DNA from 2 places in the Paenibacillus pseudetheri genome. Region 1 is predicted to be linked to the other one. Evidence: riboswitches for the same ligand, from Rfam matches in the RefSeq annotation. Region 1 holds a riboswitch; the other holds the start of a gene.

Region 1 (10,835 bases):
TGATGAAGATCCACGATCAATTGAGTGAATAATTGCTGGACCTTAAATGGTTTCCGATCATCGGGTTGTATCCAAGCACTATAAAGCTCACCTGACAGTGCCATCAATTCTGTGGAGGCGTGGTGTAAGGAGGAACTGTCATTTAGAAAATAATCCTCTTGACTACGGTTGGCTATTCTGGCGTACTCTATCCACATCCCCTGTAACTGTTGCTCAGTTTCTAGCTTTAAATTTGAAGATGCAGCAAAGGTCTTGATGCTTCCGGGTTTGAGGTTATGAGGTTCTCCATCTATCTCAAGCTGCCCCTTACCTTCCCAGACAATCATAATACAGGAATTCGTAGCTGGGATGTTATTGGTTGCGTAGTGGGAAAGGCTTGTTAGGCTACAAATCTTAACAGGCATATAAAAAGGATGGGAATGATGTGGCATTCCGCCGGTTTGGATGGGCATGGTAGAAAACGCTCCTTTTTTTCAATGATAATCATTCTCAATTGTAGTATACCAGTCTTTCTTTCTATTGACTATAATGGCTCTTATGATAGTGTTTAGAATAATCCGCTAGCGGGATATTTTAGGCATGAAAGGAATGGGAATTTCATGACAACTTGGAATTTACAAGGAACCGTAAGTCACTTGTTGATATGTAATGGTAGCAGCTGCAAGAAACACAAAGGTGAAGAGGTAGCTGAAGCGATAGAAGATGAGATTGAAAAGCAAGGTGCACAGAGTCTTATACATACGACGGTTACCCGTTGTAATGGTAGATGTTCAGATTCCTGCGTCGTGATCGCATACCCTGAAGGCGTGTGGTATAAAGAGATCACACCTAAATCAGCAAAATCGCTAGTACGGAAGCATTTACAGGGCGAGAGACTTGAAGATCATCTGCTGTATACATATGATGGTCAGCTGATGGCTGCAGATGATAAGGGAGCTAAAGGAAAGAAGAAAAAATAACTGTCCACTGATCGAAGCTTTGCAGCTAAGTGAAATCTAAGCAGAAATGATTGAAGTACCGTCAATTCACTGGCGGTATTTTTTTGTCTTTTCAGGAAAGCAACTTCGTTTCTTTTTGTTTAGTAGAGGATTATGATTGAATGAAAGGAAGATCTAGGGGGAATAGACATGTTTAAGAGGTTTACAGTGGATGATCATGTTCTGGATCAGAAGGATGTTGCAAGAGATGAGGTTCAATATAATTTGATTCATCGAATTCGTGAAATGAAGACGCTCTTAATCAGAAACGGCGCAGTGGTTTGCGGAATCTTTTTGTGAATTACATGAAGAAACTTTTCATACATATATGATGCTTGAGGCTTATCACTGCCTAGTCGTAAAGAAGCCCTCAAATGTTGGAGGATACTTACGGCTTGCGACTGAAGAATACATCACTACGATTGCAGAATTCATGCAGAAATATGTTCACAATTGCTTCATGAAGGGGTAATACCAATGCTTTATGCGGATGCCAAAAACCCGGTTTCCAACAAAGTATATCAATCGATTGGTTTTGTGGAGGCGGGCAGAATTGCGGATATCAAATTTGACTTGCGCCCCTATCGTTGACTATGCTATTAAAAAGTGAATAAAATAACACTTCATATAAGGTGGCGCATGGGGGAGAGGGTTCGATGGAGAGGCTACAGGTGTGGCCGGGGAAGTTTAAAAAGTTTTTTCTGAACAATAAATTTGTGGTAACCTTACTTATTTTATTGTTAACTGGGGTAACTATCCTGGTGTTCTCAAAGATACCGTTTATTTTTACGCCTTTATCTGTATTGCTGCACACAGTGGCTGCACCATTGTTACTATCGGGTATCGCTTATTACTTGCTGAATCCGCTAGTAGACCTAATGGGAAAAAGATTCAGGATGAAACGTGTGTATGCAATCATCATTCTTTATCTGTTAATTGCGGGTATTATTACGTTGATTCTGGTAATGGTGATTCCGATTCTTCGAACGCAATTATCTGGTTTAATTGACGAGTTTCCAAGGTATAGTGACTTGATCCAGGAACGATTTATGAATCTGACGGGTAGCGAATTCTTTGGTCAAGTTCAAGATAGTATAGGAACCAACCTAAGTGAAATTACCAGTAAAATTACGGCTTGGGGCACTTCTATTCTGAATAATGCGCTAACAGGCGTAGGGAGCTTCGTCGGAGCCGTTACGGAGATTGTGCTGGCGGTGGTGACGACACCGTTTATTCTATTCTACTTGCTTCGTGATGGAAAAAGATTGCCAGATTACATTTTGAAATTTGTACCTACCGCGCTGCAGCCGCAGACTCGGATGGTAATGTCGGAAATGAACGCCCAGGTATCTTCCTATATTCGAGGGCAAATTATAGTAAGCTGCTGCATTGGTGCGCTGCTCTATATTGGCTATTTGATTATTGGTCTGGAGTATTCACTTGTCCTTGCCATTGCCGCTGCTTGTACAGCAGTTGTTCCTTATTTGGGTCCGGCAATTGCAATTACACCAGCCTTAATAGTGGCCATGGTTACTTCACCTTTTATGCTGCTGAAGATGATCATCGTCTGGACGGCTGTACAGCTGATTGAAGGGAAGTTTATCTCTCCACAGATTATGGGCAAATCGCTGAAGATTCATCCGATCACTATCATTTTTGTGATTATTTTTGCAGGTAAAATGTTCGGCGTTCTTGGCATTATCCTTGCAGTCCCTGGTTACGCGGTACTCAAGGTCGTATTTACACATATTTTTCAATGGTTCCGGTTCCAGTCCGGATTGTATAAGCAAATTGAAGATAATAAGGAATAATATGGAAGGGTGAAATGTAATGGTAGGACCGATAGCAGTTACCTCCTACGGTAAGCTTCAAGGACGAGGAGAGGGTGGCGTGAACGTTTGGCGTGGAATCCCTTTTGCCGCTCCGCCAGTTGGAGAGCTTCGATTTCGTGCGCCGCAGCCACCAGAAGCTTGGAGCGGAATTAGAGATGCTTCTGAATTTGGTCCAGTTAGCCATCAGCCAGCGGATACGAGAGGGACTCGATTTGGTGGCAAGACACCGCTTCATTCAGAGGATTGCTTGTATCTAAATATTTGGACACCAGCGGCTTATGATGAGCCGCTGCCTGTTATGGTCTGGATTCACGGTGGTACGTTTGTGACCGGGGCTGGAAGTCAGCCGCAATTTGACGGCACAAGCTTTGCTGAACACGGCAAAGTTATCTTAGTGACAATCAACTATCGGCTGGGTCCGTTTGGATTCATACATATGTCTCCTTTTGGTCAAGAATTTGCTTCTAACCAGGGTTTATTGGACCAAATCGCTGCATTAGAATGGGTAAAGCTGAATATTGCTGCTTTTGGAGGGGACCCGCAGCGAGTAACCGTATTCGGAGAGTCTGCAGGGAGTATGAGTATCGCAGCTCTTTTGGCGATGCCAGCAGCAAAGGGATTGTTCACACATGCGATCATGCAAAGTGGGGCGGCTCAGACGCTTCCCTCAGAGCAGGGAAAGTACATTGCAGCAGCTCTGCTAGCTGAATTAGGGATTGCTCCAGATGGCGATACCAGCCTTCTCCATACCTTTTCCTCTGAACAAATTATTGAAGCAGCCGCACGAATGACAAAGAAATTAACTGGAGGTTCAATCGGCATGTTATTTCAGCCGGTCGTTGACGGGAATACGCTTCCCGTAGAACCAGCACAGGCTGTGAAAGATGGAGTGGCATGTGATATTCCATTGCTGATTGGAACCAATCGTGATGAAGGCAACTTGTTCTTCAGAGCAGAAGCACCAGAGGCAGATTTTGACGAATCCCTTAAGGCACTGGAGCAGATGATGGGGACAGGAAGTCTGAAGGAGATTGCCAGCCACTATTCTTCCACCTGGGAGGGGCAAGCCGAGATTCTAACAGATCTATATTTCTGGGGAACGTCGGTCACCTTGGCGGAAAGTCAATTGAAGTATGCACCTGTATGGATGTACCGTTTTGACGGGACGATCCCAAGTCATCCGATGTTAAACAAAGCTGTGCATAGCGCTGAGATTGTCTATGTTTTTAATAATCTCTCTCATCTAACACATCTTAGGGCAGATATTCATCCAGATATGCAGAAGCTGGCAGAAGTTATGCATGATGCCTGGATTGCTTTTGCTCATCGAGGAAATCCAGCAACTACTGAAGTGTTATGGCCAAGATACAACTTGGAAGAACGTGCTACGTTGATCTTTGATGAAGATACGCAAGTAGTTTATGATCCTGAATCAGAGAAACGCAAAAGAATTGCCACTATGCTAGCTTAAAAAGCTTGAGAGGCTGAACGTTGATGTGGGTAGAAGGGTTTAACCATGTAACTGTGAATGTTAGGAATCTAGCGAATTCTTTAGATTTCTATATAGGAATTCTGGGTCTTCAGCTAATCCATAAAGGGAATACAGATGCCTATCTGGAATGGGGAAGCGCCTGGATTTGCCTAATTGAAAAGCCTGAATTTACTGAATCCATAGGTAGTGTAATTGGGATAGATCACATTGCCTTCAGCGTAGCAGAAGAACATTTCGAGGAAGCTGTTCAGGTATTGCAAGCTCACGAAGTACGATTGATTAGAGGGCCTGTTAAACGGGGACTAGGCTGGACGGTTAACTTTCTAGACCCAGACGGGATACAGTTAGAGCTGCATACCTCCAATCTTAGAGAACGAATGAGCGTTTGGAATAACAAACAAGAATAAACAGAAAGGGGAGCTTCTCAGCCAATATGGCTAATGAGCTCCCCTTTTTTCTATCGACCTAAATACTCCTTAATCCCTAGAACTACTGCTTCGGCTATCCTATTCTGTACATCCACCGTGAAGAGTAATGCTTCGTCCTTGGTATTACTTAAGTAACCACATTCTAATAAAATGGCTGGCATTTTAGTTTCTCTTGTTACATGATAATTCGCTTGACGAACCCCTCGATCCTGAAGATCTGTAGCAACAGTAAGATACTTATGAACGGTTTGCGCGAATAATAAACTATCTTTACGTGTGTAATAGGTCTCTGTACCACTAGGATTGCTCTTACTTCCCACCGGGATACTATTGGCATGAACAGAGATGAACAAATCTGCTTTTACCTTATTGGCGAGGTTAGATCTGTCCTGTAGAGTCGGGTATGTATCATCACTTCGAGTGAGCACAACCTCGATATTTGGCTCTTTCTTTAGTAATTCTGCAATTTTTAGTGCTGTTGGCAAGGTGAAATCCTTCTCTTTGCGGTTACTACCAGTTCCAGGATCTTTCCCACCATGCCCTGCATCAATAACGATTATCTTCTTGTCTGTGTTGCCGGTAGAAGGTGGAGGCGTGGTGACCGGTACTTCAGGTACAGTGGTTGCAGGAGGCGTGGTGCTTGTGCTTGTCCCATTTAGATCCACTATAATAAGTCCATCGTTAGCATTCGTAACACTGTAGTTATTCGCGCTGTTCAGATCAATCACGATCCGGATCGTAGAGGGAGAACTACTGAATAATGAATAACGAATGGTTGAGACGTTAGGATATTCGGTAATCGTCAACTGCCCACTTTGGCTTTTTTCGACAGAAAGGTTCTGATGAAAGCTGTCACCAAAGCTGGTGTTCGGTAAATCTACGACAATTCGGTCTTTATCTGTCATTGTGAATACATTAGGTGTTACACTACCGTTCACCGCAACGATTAGTTTATTATCAACAAAGCTAAGATTTGTGACTGCAGCCGTTGAGGAATTTCCGTCAGTTGCTGTGTTACCATTGGATCCATTATCAGAGGGTGCGGTTACAGAAGTGTCTGGAACTGTAATTTCCGGATCGCTTCCGCCAATCTCTGGTACTGGAGAAGTTAAGTAGACCGTTTTGGCCACATTATCCCAACCGACAGTAGTTCCTGTCTGTTCGCCAACAAATCTTAAAGGGACGAGGGTCGTGTTGCCACTCAGAAAAGGAGGGTTGTCCAGTTTAATCTGTTTCCCCGAAGCCTCTGCCATCGCATTATTCACGATAAGCTTTAATGTCGTTCCCTTTTGCTCAATGGTTGCAGTCTTAGTCACATTATCCCATTTCACAGTGTAACCAAGCTGCTCCGTAACGAGGCGAAGTGGAACCATCACGCTTCCATTTACAATTTGAACCTGTGCTTCTTTTGAAATCTTAAGATCATTGCCGTCTAGATTGATGTGTGTCTCTGCAGAGCCGGCATAACCAGTTCCTGGATAAACTAGCACCAACAAAAGCAGCAGTAACGCCAAAAAACCAAACTTCTTCATCTGCAATCCCTACCATCCCCGTTTCTTGGTTTCTAGCAATTCTTACTTTTTCTTCCTATGATGCAGTTTCAGCTTATATAAATCTTAAACGACAATAGTTTCCAAAAGTTGCGCTCCTTTAGAGTGAAAAAGGGAAAATTTCGGTATAAAAAGCGAAAAGAGAGCTTCCCCATACTTTTGAGTTAGCTCTCTTTCCCTAACAATATTTTATTTCAAAGAAGTATAACCCGTTTTTTCTACCAATTCCTGACCCTGAGCAGATTGCATCCAATCTAGAAAGGGTTGAATATTAGGGTTGTCACTTCCAACAGTCACGGCATAAAATTCTGTAGCCAAAGGGTATTGTCCACTGCGAATACTCTCCTTGTCGGGCTTAACACCATCGATGGCGAGTAGGGCAATTTCCCCACTTTGATTCATTTCTGAGGCGTAAAATAAGAAGCTGTACCCGAGTGCATTTTTATAATTGCGATAGCTGGAGGTTTGTTTAATGATTCCGCTCATAATATCCGCCACGTCTTCCTTAGGTGGTGTCATGAGTGTAGTGTCTCCCATAAACTTTTGCAGCATCGTCTGGCTCCCACTATCCTCTGGCCGTTGAAAAGCGCGAATACGGTTATTAGCTCCGCCTACATCTTTCCAATTGGTGATCTTGCCTGCGTAGATATCTTTAAGCTGGGCGGTGGAAAGTCTAGTTACTTCGTTTCGTTTATTCACAAAAAATACGAAAGCCTCGCGGCCGATGGGTGTGAGCTTCAGCTCGACGCCTTTTCGTTTCGCATGTTTCTGTTGGGCAAGAGAAGGAGCAGCGACAAAAATAATATCAGTTTCACCTTCAATTAGTCTTTTGTAAGCTTCCGGTGTACTACTGCAAATCACTTGACTTGTTTGAAAATCATATGGATTATAACTGGCCGCAGGATAAGCAGATTGCACGAAAGCTGAATACAGTGGGTAAAGTGCGGTTGCGCCATCCAATTTTGGTAAGTCGTTATCGATACGATATGTAGAAGGTTTATCTAAAGTTACTGCTTTGGTATTCTCAGCAAAAGGTTCGTATTGTACCAGATTAACCTCTCGATCATCGACTGTGGCAATGCTGTTGATATATGCTTGTTTGATCTCATATGCTGCGGTTACGAGCACACTAAGTCCGAGGATGGATAGCAATACAATATTGCTTGTTTTTCGGGACAACACATTAAATATAAGGAGTACAGCATAAATAGCTATCACAACAGATAAAATCGCCACAAGTGGAGTATAAAACATTAGTCCCCCGTAAAGCGCGGTAATTATCGAACCTATGAATCCTAAAAAAGCTATGACTCCGACAGTAAAAAAGGAGAACAATAACTTCGTCCAGAATGACCCCTTCATCCCAAATGATTCTTTCATAACAACCTCCTTAGAAAAATTCCTAAACTATGGAAGAATAAACATAATTTCATTATACAGATTTTTTTGGATGAGACAGTAGAACAATAACGATAAAAATATGTAAGAAAAGTTGTGATACATGAAAATTTTATGTATATTTTCATAAAGTACTGGACGAATGGCAAGAAGAGGTTTATTCTGAGATTGTGAAAAAAACAACGGAATACAAGATTCTCGGGGTAGGGTGAAATTCCCAACCGGCGGTAATGTTCAAAGCGAACTGAGCCCGCGACTCACTTGTTCTGCTTGCAGAGAAGTGACTGATCTGGTGTGAATCCAGAGCCGACGGTAAAGTCCGGATGGGAGAGGATCATAAGATAAAGGCGCTAGGAGTCTATCCTCTACGTCTTTATTGATAATGCCCCCGAGTCGACCTTTTATGGTGATTCGGGGGTTTTTGGTCTCTTATCGAGGGTTTGTATCGACAAGGAGAATGGAATTATGAGTAATGTAACAGTTTCATCATCAGCAAATAAGGTAAGCAGCACGTCACCGTTACGCAGTGGGTTTTGGCTCGTTGTGTTCGGTGCAGCACTATGGGGCGTTGATCCGCTCTTTCGTATTATCCTCTTAAAATCTTTGACCTCATCGCAAATTGTTCTTTTGGAGCATGTGGTGCTTTTCTTGGCTGCTTCCCCTGTTCTTTGGCGTCACCGGGCGGAGCTAAAAGGCATTGGATTTCGCCAGATTGGAGCTTTGCTAATTGTTTCCTGGGGAGGTTCTGCCGGGGCGACAATTCTATTTACGATGGCACTCTCCAGTGGGGATTTAAATGCTGTGCTGTTGCTTCAAAAGCTTCAGCCGATATTCGCTATCGGTCTTGCAGCCTTAATTCTTAAAGAACGTCTGCCTAAAAATTTCGGAATCCTCATTATTGTGGCACTGGTAGGAACCTATCTGCTGACCTTTGGCTGGAGTATTCCTTTCGGACATGTGAACAACTTTATCGGTGTTAGCAGTCTGATGGCCTTAGGAGCGGCCGCATTGTGGGGTGGCTCGACCGTAATGGGGCGTTATCTGCTTGGGTCAATGAAATATGAGACAGTGACTTCCCTAAGATTTATATTGGCACTGCCGTTGCTTTTCGTTATCACCACATTAGAAGGTGCTCCTTGGCAGATTAATGGTGGATTTGGTGCATCTGCTGCCATAGCTATTAATTTGTTGCTGCAGGCTTTGCTGCCAGGACTACTCAGCATGCTAATGTATTACAAAGGACTCAGCACTACCAAAGCTTCTTTCGCTACATTGGCTGAACTAAGCTTTCCTATGACGGGAGTAATTATTAACTGGATCGTATTCCAGCAGCTCGTCACGCTACCGCAAATTATCGGGTTTGCGCTGATCTGGACCGCTTTATTCTTCATATCGAGTCAACAATCTAAAGCACAAACGCTCTGAACAGACTTTGATTTATAGATTGAACTAAATAAAGTATAAAGGGATGACTGGAATGCCTAGTGGCTTTCGGATCATCCCTTTTTGTATGTCGCTACAATACATTAGACTGCAAAAACTGCAGAAATGTTTGGTACGTAGCATATAGCGCAATAATTTAAGCCTTTACAATAGAGAGGATGATAACAGTGCTTGAACAAGCTATCACCTGTCTACCTCATTTTGCAGGGAGAAATTATCTATGTGTTAATGAAGATTATTTGTACAATTGAAATTTATTTTACCAAAATCGTGAGTATCATTGTCATCATGCTGATTCCTATTACGATCCTTTATTTCTATTCCAATAAGACGACCACGGATGTGCTGCGTACGGAGTTAAATACTTCGAACAGCAATCAGCTCAGTTTTTTTCAGAATCAAGTAGAGAGCAATATGGAGCTTAAGCATTCCCGATATCAATGAAAATTCAACATTTCAGCATCTTTGGGAATTGATTCAGAGCTTCAAGAGTAAAAATAAGGCTTTGCTCCCATACTACCGTTATCTTGCACCGGAGCTACTTGACCACAACCTTTAGGAGGAATGCGGATGAAACAACATTCTGCTCCCGCCATCTATATACAGCTTAAGAACCGGGTGACGGTGCCCAAAGGTAAAGGTGTCACATTGGGTGATATTGCATTTTTGATCGCGGAGCCAGAGCTGAAAGAGTCGCTGGAATCAATTTTGCTAATGAAGCCAGAGCAAAGTGACGGCAATCTAATTTTGATTGATCTTCTGATAGTTATTCCCCGCATTTATGAGCTTGTGCCCGAAGCGGACATTGAGCCGATCGGTGAAGGCAGAACGATTGTGCAGATTGAAAGTTCGGTGGAGAGGCGGAAGCCTTCAGTAGCGATGTTTGTTTTAGTGTGGCTGCTATTGTTCTTTGGGTCTGCGCTGACCATCATGAATTTTCATGCTGATGTAAACATGCAGGAGGTTCAAATCCGAATTGTGGAGATGATAACCGGTCATCGGGATGAACATCCGGTTGTATTTCAGATTGCGTATTCTGTAGGAATCGGCTTTGGGATGGTCATTTTTTTCAACCATTTATTTAAGAAAAAGTGGAATGAAGAGCCTACACCGCTAGAAGTGGAAATGTACCTGTATCAGAAAAATATCGACCAATACGTCATCAATGAGGAGTATAGCAAAATGAGGCGCCGTGGAGAAAATCAACCAGAGAACGTGGAGGACGGAAGATGACGGCACCTATAACACTAGGGTTGAATTTGCTGCTGGGTATTGCAGGGGGGATCGCTGTAGGTGGCGGTGTGATCGCTTTATTTGTGGTTCTCGATATGGTGCCCCGTCTGGCTCAATTAACTTCTTCTTACGATAAAGTACATTGGTACGAGGGTGCGATGGTAGCCGGATCATTGCTAGGGACCGTAAGTGATTTTTGGAATTGGAAAATATCCTCAGGTCCTTTAGTTGAACTTGGTATAGGACTTTTTGACGGGATTTTTGTCGGGATGCTCGCTGCAGCATTGACCGAGGTATTAAATGTGCTGCCGATACTTGCTAAACGCTTGAACATGGCACATTATCTGTTCGGGCTGTTAATGGCGATGGTAAGCGGGAAGGTCGCGGGTTCTTTGTTCGACTGGTTTGTATACCGACAGTAAACGGGGGGTTATAGAATGAGCAAATTTATTCACAGCGGTGATTTTGTGCCAGAAGAGGAT
Region 2 (10,835 bases), on a different contig from region 1:
CATAGAAACGCATGATGACGTGCAAGGAACGCTTCGGATCAATACTAAGTTTGATAAACAAAAAATCTCAGGAAGTACTGTTCAGCAAATTTTATTTCCGGTGAGCGGTGGTGTTCAGACGGTTACTGTGAATTTTAAACCGAGTGTAGGATCGACCATTGAGAAGAGGGGGATTCCTCAGGGTTTTAATGCAGACCATATTTTATGGTCTGTTGATGTAAATAAATTATTAAAAACTGTTGGAAATGCAGCCGTAACGGACCCTATACCAACAGGTTTGTCACTAAGCACTCCGGTCACTGTGAGTGTGTATCAACTGAGTATCCAGTTGGACGGTTCGGTAACACAAGGTGCATTACTCGATGCCAGTAAATATACTACAGAGTTCACTGGAGGATCGTTAAATGTTCGTTTCACTGATCCTGCGATTTCGAGTGCTTACCGTATTGAATACTCCACAGCTATTACTGACGAGCATCAGCTAAGCTTCACGAATACAGCGACTTTTACAGGAGATGGGCAAGTTCCTGCAAGTTCCTCTGCTACTGTTCAAGTAGAACGAGGAGGAAGTTTGAATAAGTACTCTAGCGGATATGACTGGAACAATCAAATCATTTCTTGGGCAATCGAATATAACTATAATAAAAAAACGATTCCGCAAGGAAATGCTGTACTAAAGGATTTGTTTAATGATTCTCAAGCGTTAGTAGCCAATTCGATAAAAGTATACACGGTGCAACTGGATTCAGCGGGTACAGCAACGTTGGGTAATCTTTTGACCAAGGATATTGATTACACTGTAGTTGCGGCGTCAGACGTGAATAAGTCAGGGTTCACCTTGCAATTTAAACAAGATGTAACATCCCCTTATCGAATCGAATATAAGACCAAAGCTGTAAAGCGTGTGTTTGAAGATGCCAGCATCACGAATACAGTAACGGACAGTACGTACACTGAACAGGCCATGCGCTTAATACGATCAGCCATTTTGTATAAGAACTTAACAGACGTAGATTATCAGAATAAAACGGTTGGGTGGAAAGTCACATTGAACAGTGATAACTATCCAATGGGCCAGGTTAAAGTTACCGAGTCATTCCCGTTTGGAGGACTGAAGTTTATTCCGGAATCACTCGTAATTAGAAATTCGAAGGGAAGTATATTAAAGCCTGCCGATTATGGTTTAGTATACAATACCCCTGTTCAGTCTAATAAAGGGTTCAAGATAGTCTTTAAATCGCAGATTTCTGAAACTTATACAATCAGCTATTCCACAGAGTTTAATAAAGATTGGATTTGGTCTAATACTGAAAATTTCAATAACAAGGTTAGGATGGACTGGATAGACACGTCCGAAATTCCCCGCACCACAGAAGCAGAAGGGCTATTTATCCCAAGAGATGAAGTGAAAAGTAATGGCTTGAAATTTGGTTCCTATAATGCTTCGACTAAAGAAATAGCTTGGACATTAGGGATCAACTATAATAACAAAACGGTTGCAGAGCCAGAGGTCGTGGATATTTTGAAATCGGGTCAAACCCTGGTTCCTGGATCGCTGAAAGTGTACACCATGAATGTTGCTAAGAATGGAGACCCAACGAAAGGTGTCGAGGTAAACAGTAGCAAATACACTTACAGTGTTAATGGTAAAAATGAGCTGAAGCTCTCTTTTACAGATGCTATTAAGTCCGCTTATTATATAGAATTTCATATCAGTCTTGAAGGCAAAGTTATCGGCACTGCTATTGATAATAAAGCCAATCTCTATGATGGGACCAAAAAGGTATCCAAGGATTTGAACGCTACCGTAAAGATTCCATATGGAGACGAATATCTCTTGAAAAATGGTGTTCAGAATGGCGAAAAAATTGATTGGAGCATTCAAATTAATCGTAGTCAGTCTACTGTGAAGAATGCGTTAATCAAAGATATTCCTAGTGCTAATCAGATTCTGCTGCAGGATTCATTCCATCTGTATCCTACAAACGTAGCTGAAAACGGGGATGTAACAAAAAGCGGACCTGAATTGATTCAGGGTATCGATTACAGCGTAGAAATAAAAACGGATGTAGACGGCAAGCAGTCGTTTGATTTAAGCTTCGCCAAGGAGATTAGTAAACCTTATATTCTCGACTATCAATCCCTGATTATGGCGAATACAGGAGACAAAGTTATTAATACTGTTCGTTTCAGTGGTTTTAATGTTATCGAAATAAGCAAAGAATCTTCTAAAGAAATTATCGTCGGTGTGTCGAGTGGATCAGGATCAGGCAGCGGGGTTAGAGGCTCCTTGATGATCAAGAAGCTGGATGCAGAGGACAACTTAAAGACGCTGGGAGATGCGACTTTTGCACTCTATCGTCTAAACGGCTCAGACCGGGTATTTATTAATAGCTTAACCACAGATTCCGCAGGTACAGCAACATTCAATAAATTATGGTTGGGTAACTACGTATTGATTGAGACGACAGCTCCTAGTGGCTATGTACTTGATTCTACAGAGCATCCAGTGTCCATTCATTCTTCATCAACGAATCAACTCGTAATTACGAATCAAAAAGCAGTTGACTCTACGCCTACTGCAACGCCAGAACCAACTATAGTGCCAACCGCAACACCATCAGCTTCAACGGAACCAACGGCTACTCCGTCAACAGCACCGACAGCAGCACCTACGTCAACACCAACCTCAGGAACCCCAGGAGGTCCGTTGATACCTACACCTGCGAGTTCACTGGTGCCAGGAGTAATCATTAATGATCCGGCAGTACCTGCTGGCCCTGGGAATACGACTGGTCTGGAATCCGCGACATCAGAAGTGGTAGAAATTCCGGATTTAGTTATTACAGATGAAAATGTTCCATTGGGTGACGTCGACATTGTTGATGAGGAAGTACCGAAAGGTACAGTGAACAACGGCACTTCAATTGCCCCTCAGCTTCCAAAGACGGGAGAAAGTAGCCCTGCACCGCTCTATATGACAGGTATCGGATTAATAGCCATTGGCTTTATTCTAAACCGTAAGTTCAAACGGAGGGGAAACAGGTAGTTAGTAAATCGAGATAGAAATAAAAAAAAGCATCCGGCAAAAAATGTCGGGTGCTTTATTATGGTTGTTAAAAACTCGAAAAATCTCCACAAACATCAATCACTCGCTCCAGCGGACTAAAGGACTTAGTAACATAATCATCCACACCTACACTGAGTCCAGTGATTTTATCTAGTCCCTGCCCCTTAGCAGATAACATAATAATCGGAAATTCAGTCAACAGGCGGTATCTCTCGTTCTCCAGATGGATCTGCATGAGTTTAATAATCTCGGCTTCGTCGCCAACCAAGAGCGGTGTTGCGTTGTGCATGATTCAGCGTCCTTTCTTGCTTGTAAAGTAATCATACTACAACAAAAATAACATAAAGCTATCATATAGTTGCCCAGATACCAGAGATTAATTGTTGGAGAAAGTTGTCTGTATAGCATACGACGTAATCTTTATTTAACAGGAGAATTCTTAACAAGCCTTAAGATTTGGGAAGCGGCTATGCTATAATAATTTCAAATTCAATAGGTTGGAGGAGAATTGGAAGATGTGGAAAGAGTTTAAAGCTTTTGCCCTGAAGGGGAATGTACTAGATTTAGCCATTGCTGTCGTTATTGGAGCAGCTTTTGGTAAGATTGTGACTTCATTAGTATCTGACATCATTATGCCAATTGTTGGCTTGATAACAGGTGGTATAGATCTGAAGGATCGGGCTCTAAGTGTCATGGTTATGCATAATGAACTAATTATCCCTTATGGGCAATTTTTGCAGGCGGTAGTTGATTTCTTTATTATTTCCTTCTCAATCTTTATGGTAATTAAACTGGCTAATAAATTCCAGCGCAAAGAAGCCGTTAAAGTTGAAGTGGTGGAGACGCCGGCACCCGCAGAAGATATCGTATTGCTAACGGAAATTCGTGATTTGTTGAAACAACAAGAACGCGGATTGTAATTGGAAAAAGAAAACCAAAAAGCGCTTAGAGATACAGTGCAGGCGCTTTTTGGTTTTCTTCTTTTTACGTAATTTTATGGAATGGGCTTAGCCCAACGAAAGGGATGGATGTATAAGATAGAGCCGAATCCTCGTGAGAATTTGTTAATATAAAACCATGTCATTTCTTCTTGTAATCACCATACCTCTTAGAATTAAGTTACAAATTTTAAGTAAATATATAAAACGCACTTGCATTTCGAAGGTGTAAGTGATAATTTTGTTAGTAAGGAAAACTTGAACCTCAATTAAATAAAGGATCAATCCTTCAGGGCAGGGTGTAATTCCCTACCGGCGGTGATGTTGTTGTAGAGTGCTTATTTATTAAGTGTATCTACCACACTTAGTCCGCTACCCGGCTCGCGTTGTTGACGCGAACGGTGGACCCGGTGAAATTCCGGGACCGACAGTATAGTCTGGATGGAAGAAGGAGAGGTTAACCGCTTGTCTGTAATAGACAGGTGGACTGCAGTGTTTTCATTTATTATGTGCGATATTTCACAATTGCCGTCGGTTTTGACGGTTATTTACGCACACTTTATTTGGACTGCCGATAAACTCTCGCATAACCCATCTTTACTCCTCCTGGAGAATGAGATGGGTTTTTCTGTTTTTACGCATTAGATAGACAGTAAGTGGATAGGGGGAACGAGATGGATAATATGAATGACGAGTTTTATATGTCGTTAGCGCTGGATATGGCAGAACGGGCCCAAGGACAGACGGGAATTAACCCTGTTGTTGGCTGTGTTGTTGTAAAGAATGGAGCGATGATTGGACTTGGAACTCATTTGCAGCGCGGAACTGGTCATGCTGAGGTTCATGCCTTGAATATGGCGGCCGGTCAAGCACAGGGCAGCACTGCCTACGTAACACTGGAACCGTGCAGTCACTATGGCAAGACTCCGCCCTGTAGCCAAAGGCTGATCGACGAGGGAGTAGCCAGAGTGGTTGTCGCTTGTGAAGACCCTAACCCTCAGGTTGCGGGTCGCGGCGTTCAAATGCTGCGTGAGCATGGCATTGAAGTAGAAGTAGGGTTGCTGCGTGAACGTGCGCTGCGGTTGAATGAGCGTTTTATCAAGTATATTTTGACAAAACAGCCTTTTGTCACGCTCAAAAGTGCCAGCACGCTGGATGGTAACCTAGCTACCAAATCTGGTGACAGTAAATGGATTTCAAATGGAGAAGCGCGGGAGATCGTACATACACTGCGGCATCGGCATCAGGGAATTATGGTCGGTGTGAACACAGTTATTGCAGATAATCCTTCACTGACGACAAGAACGGAAGTGCCGGGTATTAACCCGATACGGATTGTGATTGATTCTGGACTACGTATTCCTTTGGATTCAGCAGTTGTAAGTGACGGTCTAGCGCCTACGATCATCGTGACAACTGAAGCCGCAGATGCTGAAAAGAAAGCAGCACTTCTTCAAGCAGGTGTGCAAATCATTGTTAGCGGAGCAGGACCACGGGTAGATTTGAAGGCTGCTATGGTCACGCTTGGTGAAATGGAAATTGGATCGATTTTACTTGAAGGCGGAGGCACGCTAAATGGTGCGATGCTGGAGAGTGGGCTAGTTGATCGAGTGATTCTCTTTTTCGCTCCAAAGATTGTTGGCGGTGGTGCTGAAGCGAAAGGGACGTTCGTATTTCCTGGTGTAGAGCTGATGAAGGATGCGATTTCTCTGGAGGGATTGGAAGTAAAAGTGCTCGGAGATAATGTATGTATCAGCGGTACTCCGGTACGCTAAAGTGAATGGTTTCAAAACTTAATCGTATGCTTCCGAAGCGAGTTTTGCACGGAGTATTTCCTTTGAAGTTAAGCTCACAAAACTTTAAGGAGGGAAAGCATGTTCACTGGATTAGTCGAAGAAGTTGGCACTCTGAGAAGTGTCTCCACCGGTGGAGAAATGATGGTGCTAAACATTGCCGCTTCCGTCATCATGGATGATTTGAAGATTGGTGATAGCGTATCGGTTAATGGCGTCTGTCTTACAGCGACTATTTTAGGCGAGAACTATTTTACAGTGGATGTCATGCCTCAGACCTATCGAAACAGTAACCTGAAGGAGTTGCGTCCTGGCAGTCGGATGAATCTAGAGCGAGCAATGGCAGCCGGTGGTCGATTTGGAGGTCATATTGTTCAGGGGCATGTAGATGGCACTGCTGTCATCAAAAGCGTAAAACGTGATCAGAATGCAGTAGTCTATGAGATTGCGCCGGATCGCAAATCGCTTTTTAAATATATTATCCCTAAAGGGTCGATCACGATTGATGGCATTAGCTTAACAGTAGTAAAGACGACGGCTTCATCGCTTACTGTATCCATTATTCCGCATACGCTAGGGGAAACTGTGCTAACTTATAAGCGGGCAGGAGATAGTGTAAATATTGAGTGTGATGTCCTGGGCAAATATGTAGATCATCTTCTTCATTATGGCTCAGCTGCACCGGATGAAGAAAGTGATAGCAGCTCCGGGATTAGTCGTGATTTCTTGGCGGCAAACGGATTTGTTTAAATAATGAGTACGCATACGAAGAAGGAAATAATCCTTCGTAAAGCTATTAGGAGGTTAGGATCATGAGCGAGCAATCGACGAAGGATAGTGTCTTAGATCCGATTGAAGAAGCGATATATGATTTAATGCGCGGCAAAGTCATCATCGTGGTGGATGATGAAGATCGTGAGAATGAAGGGGATTTTATAGCTCTTGCTGAACGGGCGACACCAGAAGTCATCAATTTTATGATCACTGAGGGACGTGGTTTGGTCTGCATGCCAATTACCGCAGAGCGTGCGGAAGAGCTTGAACTGCAGGCTATGGTCAGCCACAATACAGATAATCACGGCACAGCCTTTACTGTATCTGTTGACCATATAGATACAACTACTGGTATATCAGCGGGGGAAAGATCCTTGACTGTAAAGGCCATGATTGACCCTAAAGCGAAGCCATCTGATTTCCGTAGACCTGGCCATATGTTCCCGCTGATTGCGAAGAAAGGTGGCGTACTGCGCCGTTCCGGACATACAGAGGCTGCTGTTGATTTAGCCCGTATGTGTGGCGCATATCCAGCCAGTGTGATTTGTGAAATCATCAAAGAAGATGGCTCAATGGCCCGGTTGCCTGATCTGGTAGAGATTGCTAAGAAGCATGATCTTAAGCTGATCAGCATCAAAGATCTTATTCACTATCGGAACGAGAAGGAACAGCTCGTCAATCGCGAGGTGTCTGTACGTCTGCCTACTGATTTCGGTGAGTTTCAGACCATTGCCTATACAAATGAAGTGGATGATAAAGAACATGTAGCATTAGTGAAGGGCGATATTTCCGGTGATGAGCCAGTGTTAGTACGTGTACATTCCGAATGCTTGACGGGTGACGTATTCCACTCCCATCGCTGCGATTGTGGTCCCCAGTTTGAAGCAGCACTTCGGCAGATCGAAGCTGCTGGTAGAGGCGTGTTGCTCTATATGCGTCAAGAAGGCAGAGGCATTGGTCTTATTAATAAGCTTAAAGCCTACAAGCTTCAAGAAGAAGGACTCGATACTGTAGATGCCAATCTAAAGCTTGGTTTTCCAGCAGATTTGCGTGATTACGGGATTGGAGCACAAATTCTGAAGGATTTAGGTATCAGTCAAATTCGTCTCTTAACGAACAATCCTCGAAAGATCAAAGGGTTGGAAGGTTATGGGTTGGAAGTTGTTGAGCGAGTGCCAATTCAAATGCCAGAGAATAAGGATAATACTAATTATCTCCATACGAAGCAGGCGAAACTTGGTCATTTGCTGTCTTTTGACGACATTGAACAAAATGAGGATTCGAAAGTATAATCACACACCATAAAAAACGAAGGGTAGATGAATGATATGCCGAAATATTTAGAAGGACATTTAGTTTCCGAGGGGTTAAAATACGGAGTTGTTGTAGGACGTTTTAATGAATTTATTACTAGCAAGCTTTTGTCAGGTGCACTTGATGCATTTAAACGTCATGGTGCTAACGATGATGAGGTAGATGTTGCTTGGGTTCCAGGCGTGTTTGAAATTCCGTTGATCGCTCAAAAAATGGCGGAAAGCGGTAAATACGATGCTGTAATCACTTTAGGAACCGTTATCCGTGGCTCTACAACGCACTATGATTATGTATGTAATGAAGTTGCTAAAGGGGTAGCTGCGATCAATCTTAAAACCGGCGTGCCGACGATTTTTGGCGTAGTAACTACTGAGAATATTGAACAGGCCATTGAGCGTTCAGGAACAAAAGCAGGGAATAAAGGCTGGGATGCTGCGACTGCTGCGATTGAAATGGCGAATCTTAACAAACTGTTTAAGTAAGACAGCTATTGACGAATCAGTCGAATTCGTGCTTATTTATAGTATAAGAAGAAAGCATGGATTATAGAGCCCTTTCTACTTGTGTAGCGTCCTTTTGGGCGCTGCACTTTACTTTTTTGGCGGGAGGATGCTTCGTGACTGTATTGTACAAGCTGGAAACGTTTGAAGGTCCGCTGGATCTGCTTTTGCATTTAATTGATAAGGCGGAAATCGACATCCAGGACATTCCGGTCGCCGAGATCACCGAACAGTATATGGAATACCTGCGAAGTATGCAGGAGCTTGAACTGGATATTACGAGTGAATTTCTCGTGATGGCCGCAACCCTATTATCTATAAAGAGCAAGCTATTGCTGCCCAAACCACCGGTCATTGAGATCGATGATTTTGAATATTACGAAGAAGATGAATTTGATCCACGAGCTGAACTCGTTCAGCGACTGATTGAGTATCGTAAATTCAAGAGTATTGCTGTTCATTTAATGGATATGGAGAGCGAGCGGAGCTTGATTTTTACGAAGGAGCCGGAGGATCTGGGCCCATATGTGCCTGAAGAGATTGACCATACGCTAAAAGGACTACATACTTCCGACCTTATAGCTGCTTTCCGTAAAGCACTAAGTAAGGCGGCAAGAAGGTCTTCTTACCAACGGATCACCCGGGACGAAATATCAGTTAAAGATCGTATACGTGATGTCTCGGATGCGCTTCAGCGCAGAGGGAAGGGCGGAAGGCTCCATTTCTCAGCATTGCTTCACGATGAAATGGCGCGGCACGAAATCGTAGTAACTTTTCTTGCGATTCTGGAACTAATGAAAATGAAGGCGATTTTTTGCTATCAGGAGAAATTGTTTGAGGACATCGTAATGGAGTGGAGAGGAGGAGAACACTTCAATGGATTACAAAACGCTGAAATCGATTATTGAGGGCCTGTTGTTTCTATCAGGTGATGAAGGGATCTCCGTACGGCAAGTCGCCGAAATTACAGAGCAGCGGCCAGAGCTTGCAGCTGGTGCATTAGAAGAACTGAAAGAGGATTATGTAACACAGGAACGGGGGTTACAAGTAGTCCAAATCGCCGGGAATTATCGGCTGGCTACCTTGCCTGAGCATGCCCATTATTTTGAGCGATTAGCTTATTCCCCTTCAAGATCAACCTTGTCTCAAGCCGCATTAGAGACATTGGCGATCGTGGCCTATCGTCAGCCCATTACACGGGTGGAGATCGAAGAAATTCGTGGCGTGAAATCCGAACGTGCAATTCATACGCTGAATAACAAGGATTTGATCCATGAGGTTGGCCGTGCTGAGGCTGTAGGACGCCCAATCTTGTATGGGACTACAAAATCATTCTTGGAGAGCTTTGGCCTCGCAAGTCTGAATGAGCTGCCTGAACCATCAAACTTCGAATCCACTGATAATTTGGAAGAGGAGACGCAGCTACTGTTCAATAAGCTGGATACTCAAATGACGTTCGAGGATATTGAGCAACCATAGTTTTTTGTTATTTCGCAATAATTTGTATTGCTGGGACTGCCCATAAACCATTCATATGGTTTATGGGCAGTCCCTATTTTTTTGTAGAGCCACATTTTTTAACCAAAACCCGAATTTTTTCCACCTTATATTGCCATACTAAACCAAAGGTTCCCATAATTAAGGTTTCTTGGAGGTAAATACGTGACGTTATGGCTTGGAATTCCCCTCGGACTGCTGGTACTGGCAATGATCCTGGTTCTGTCTTCATCTATCGATTTCCGCATTCGGTGCTATAAACATGACAAAAATGACCTGCTCGAGTTAGATGTTAAGACTCTTTTTGGTCTGATCAAACTCCACTATGAGCTGCCCCGATTGGTCTTTAAGGGATTGGAGCAAGGCGTGATCGGGAAGTTTAAAGAGACGGGTACCGCGACTACAGGTGTTGATACTGTAAAGGAAGAGCAATTCGATAAAGAAAGAATTGAGCACTGGCGGGACAACGTAAAATTAGCAGCGAAATCCACACGTGGATTGAAGAAATGGTTTAAGCAAACCTTATCTCATGTCAAAATATCTAAGCTCGATTGGTCCACGGATTTCTCACTAGGTGATGCAGCGGACACTGCCATAGCATCAGGAGCCGTGTGGGGACTCAAATGGAGCATCGTTGGATTTATTTCGCAGTGGGTCAAATTGAAACACAATCCACGAGTGTTTGTGAAGCCTGTTTTTCAAGATGGGCATTCTTTTTCAATGGAGTTCGTATGTGAGGGTAAATTGTCTGTTTCCTACGCGGTATACGCATTGTTGCAGCTTTTTCTACGTGTCTTGAGAGAGACCGGGGGAATCAGTAATTGGAGAAAATTGCTAAAACGGATACGCAGGGAGGCCCGCGGGCAAAGTTTAGATTGAAAGTTACATACAAATGAGTAGAAGTGGGGATGATAAGCGCTGTAGAAGCAAGAGAAATCGTTCTCAATTA

Evidence for each region. A riboswitch is a leader RNA that binds a small molecule or an ion and turns the genes downstream of it on or off. The one in region 1 is predicted to bind FMN.
Region 2: another riboswitch for FMN. It lies ahead of ribD (bifunctional diaminohydroxyphosphoribosylaminopyrimidine deaminase/5-amino-6-(5-phosphoribosylamino)uracil reductase RibD); the one in region 1 lies ahead of L1028_RS05775 (DMT family transporter).

What each region holds. Positions count from the first base shown of each region.
Region 1 covers NZ_CAKMAB010000005.1:4,485-15,319, reverse strand. The annotation lists gene L1028_RS05815 (AraC family transcriptional regulator) at 1-452, opposite strand, end outside; gene L1028_RS05810 ((2Fe-2S) ferredoxin domain-containing protein) at 600-959, shown strand; gene L1028_RS05805 (hypothetical protein) at 1,128-1,277, shown strand; gene L1028_RS31625 (GNAT family N-acetyltransferase) at 1,455-1,568, shown strand; gene L1028_RS05800 (AI-2E family transporter) at 1,634-2,788, shown strand; gene L1028_RS05795 (carboxylesterase/lipase family protein) at 2,808-4,280, shown strand; gene L1028_RS05790 (VOC family protein) at 4,304-4,708, shown strand; gene L1028_RS05785 (N-acetylmuramoyl-L-alanine amidase family protein) at 4,759-6,261, opposite strand; gene L1028_RS05780 (substrate-binding domain-containing protein) at 6,469-7,659, opposite strand; FMN riboswitch at 7,868-8,016, shown strand; gene L1028_RS05775 (DMT family transporter) at 8,143-9,102, shown strand; gene L1028_RS05770 (hypothetical protein) at 9,292-9,564, shown strand; gene L1028_RS05765 (stage V sporulation protein AA) at 9,691-10,353, shown strand; gene L1028_RS05760 (stage V sporulation protein AB) at 10,350-10,775, shown strand.
Region 2 covers NZ_CAKMAB010000004.1:1,588-12,422, forward strand. The annotation lists gene L1028_RS04390 (LPXTG cell wall anchor domain-containing protein) at 1-3,049, shown strand, start outside; partial or broken gene L1028_RS04395 (DNA-binding response regulator) at 3,141-3,305, opposite strand; gene mscL (large-conductance mechanosensitive channel protein MscL) at 3,586-3,990, shown strand; FMN riboswitch at 4,290-4,465, shown strand; gene ribD (bifunctional diaminohydroxyphosphoribosylaminopyrimidine deaminase/5-amino-6-(5-phosphoribosylamino)uracil reductase RibD) at 4,683-5,783, shown strand; gene L1028_RS04410 (riboflavin synthase) at 5,883-6,551, shown strand; gene L1028_RS04415 (bifunctional 3,4-dihydroxy-2-butanone-4-phosphate synthase/GTP cyclohydrolase II) at 6,614-7,867, shown strand; gene ribH (6,7-dimethyl-8-ribityllumazine synthase) at 7,904-8,371, shown strand; gene L1028_RS04425 (segregation and condensation protein A) at 8,506-9,297, shown strand; gene scpB (SMC-Scp complex subunit ScpB) at 9,266-9,868, shown strand; gene L1028_RS04435 (DUF2953 domain-containing protein) at 10,052-10,765, shown strand.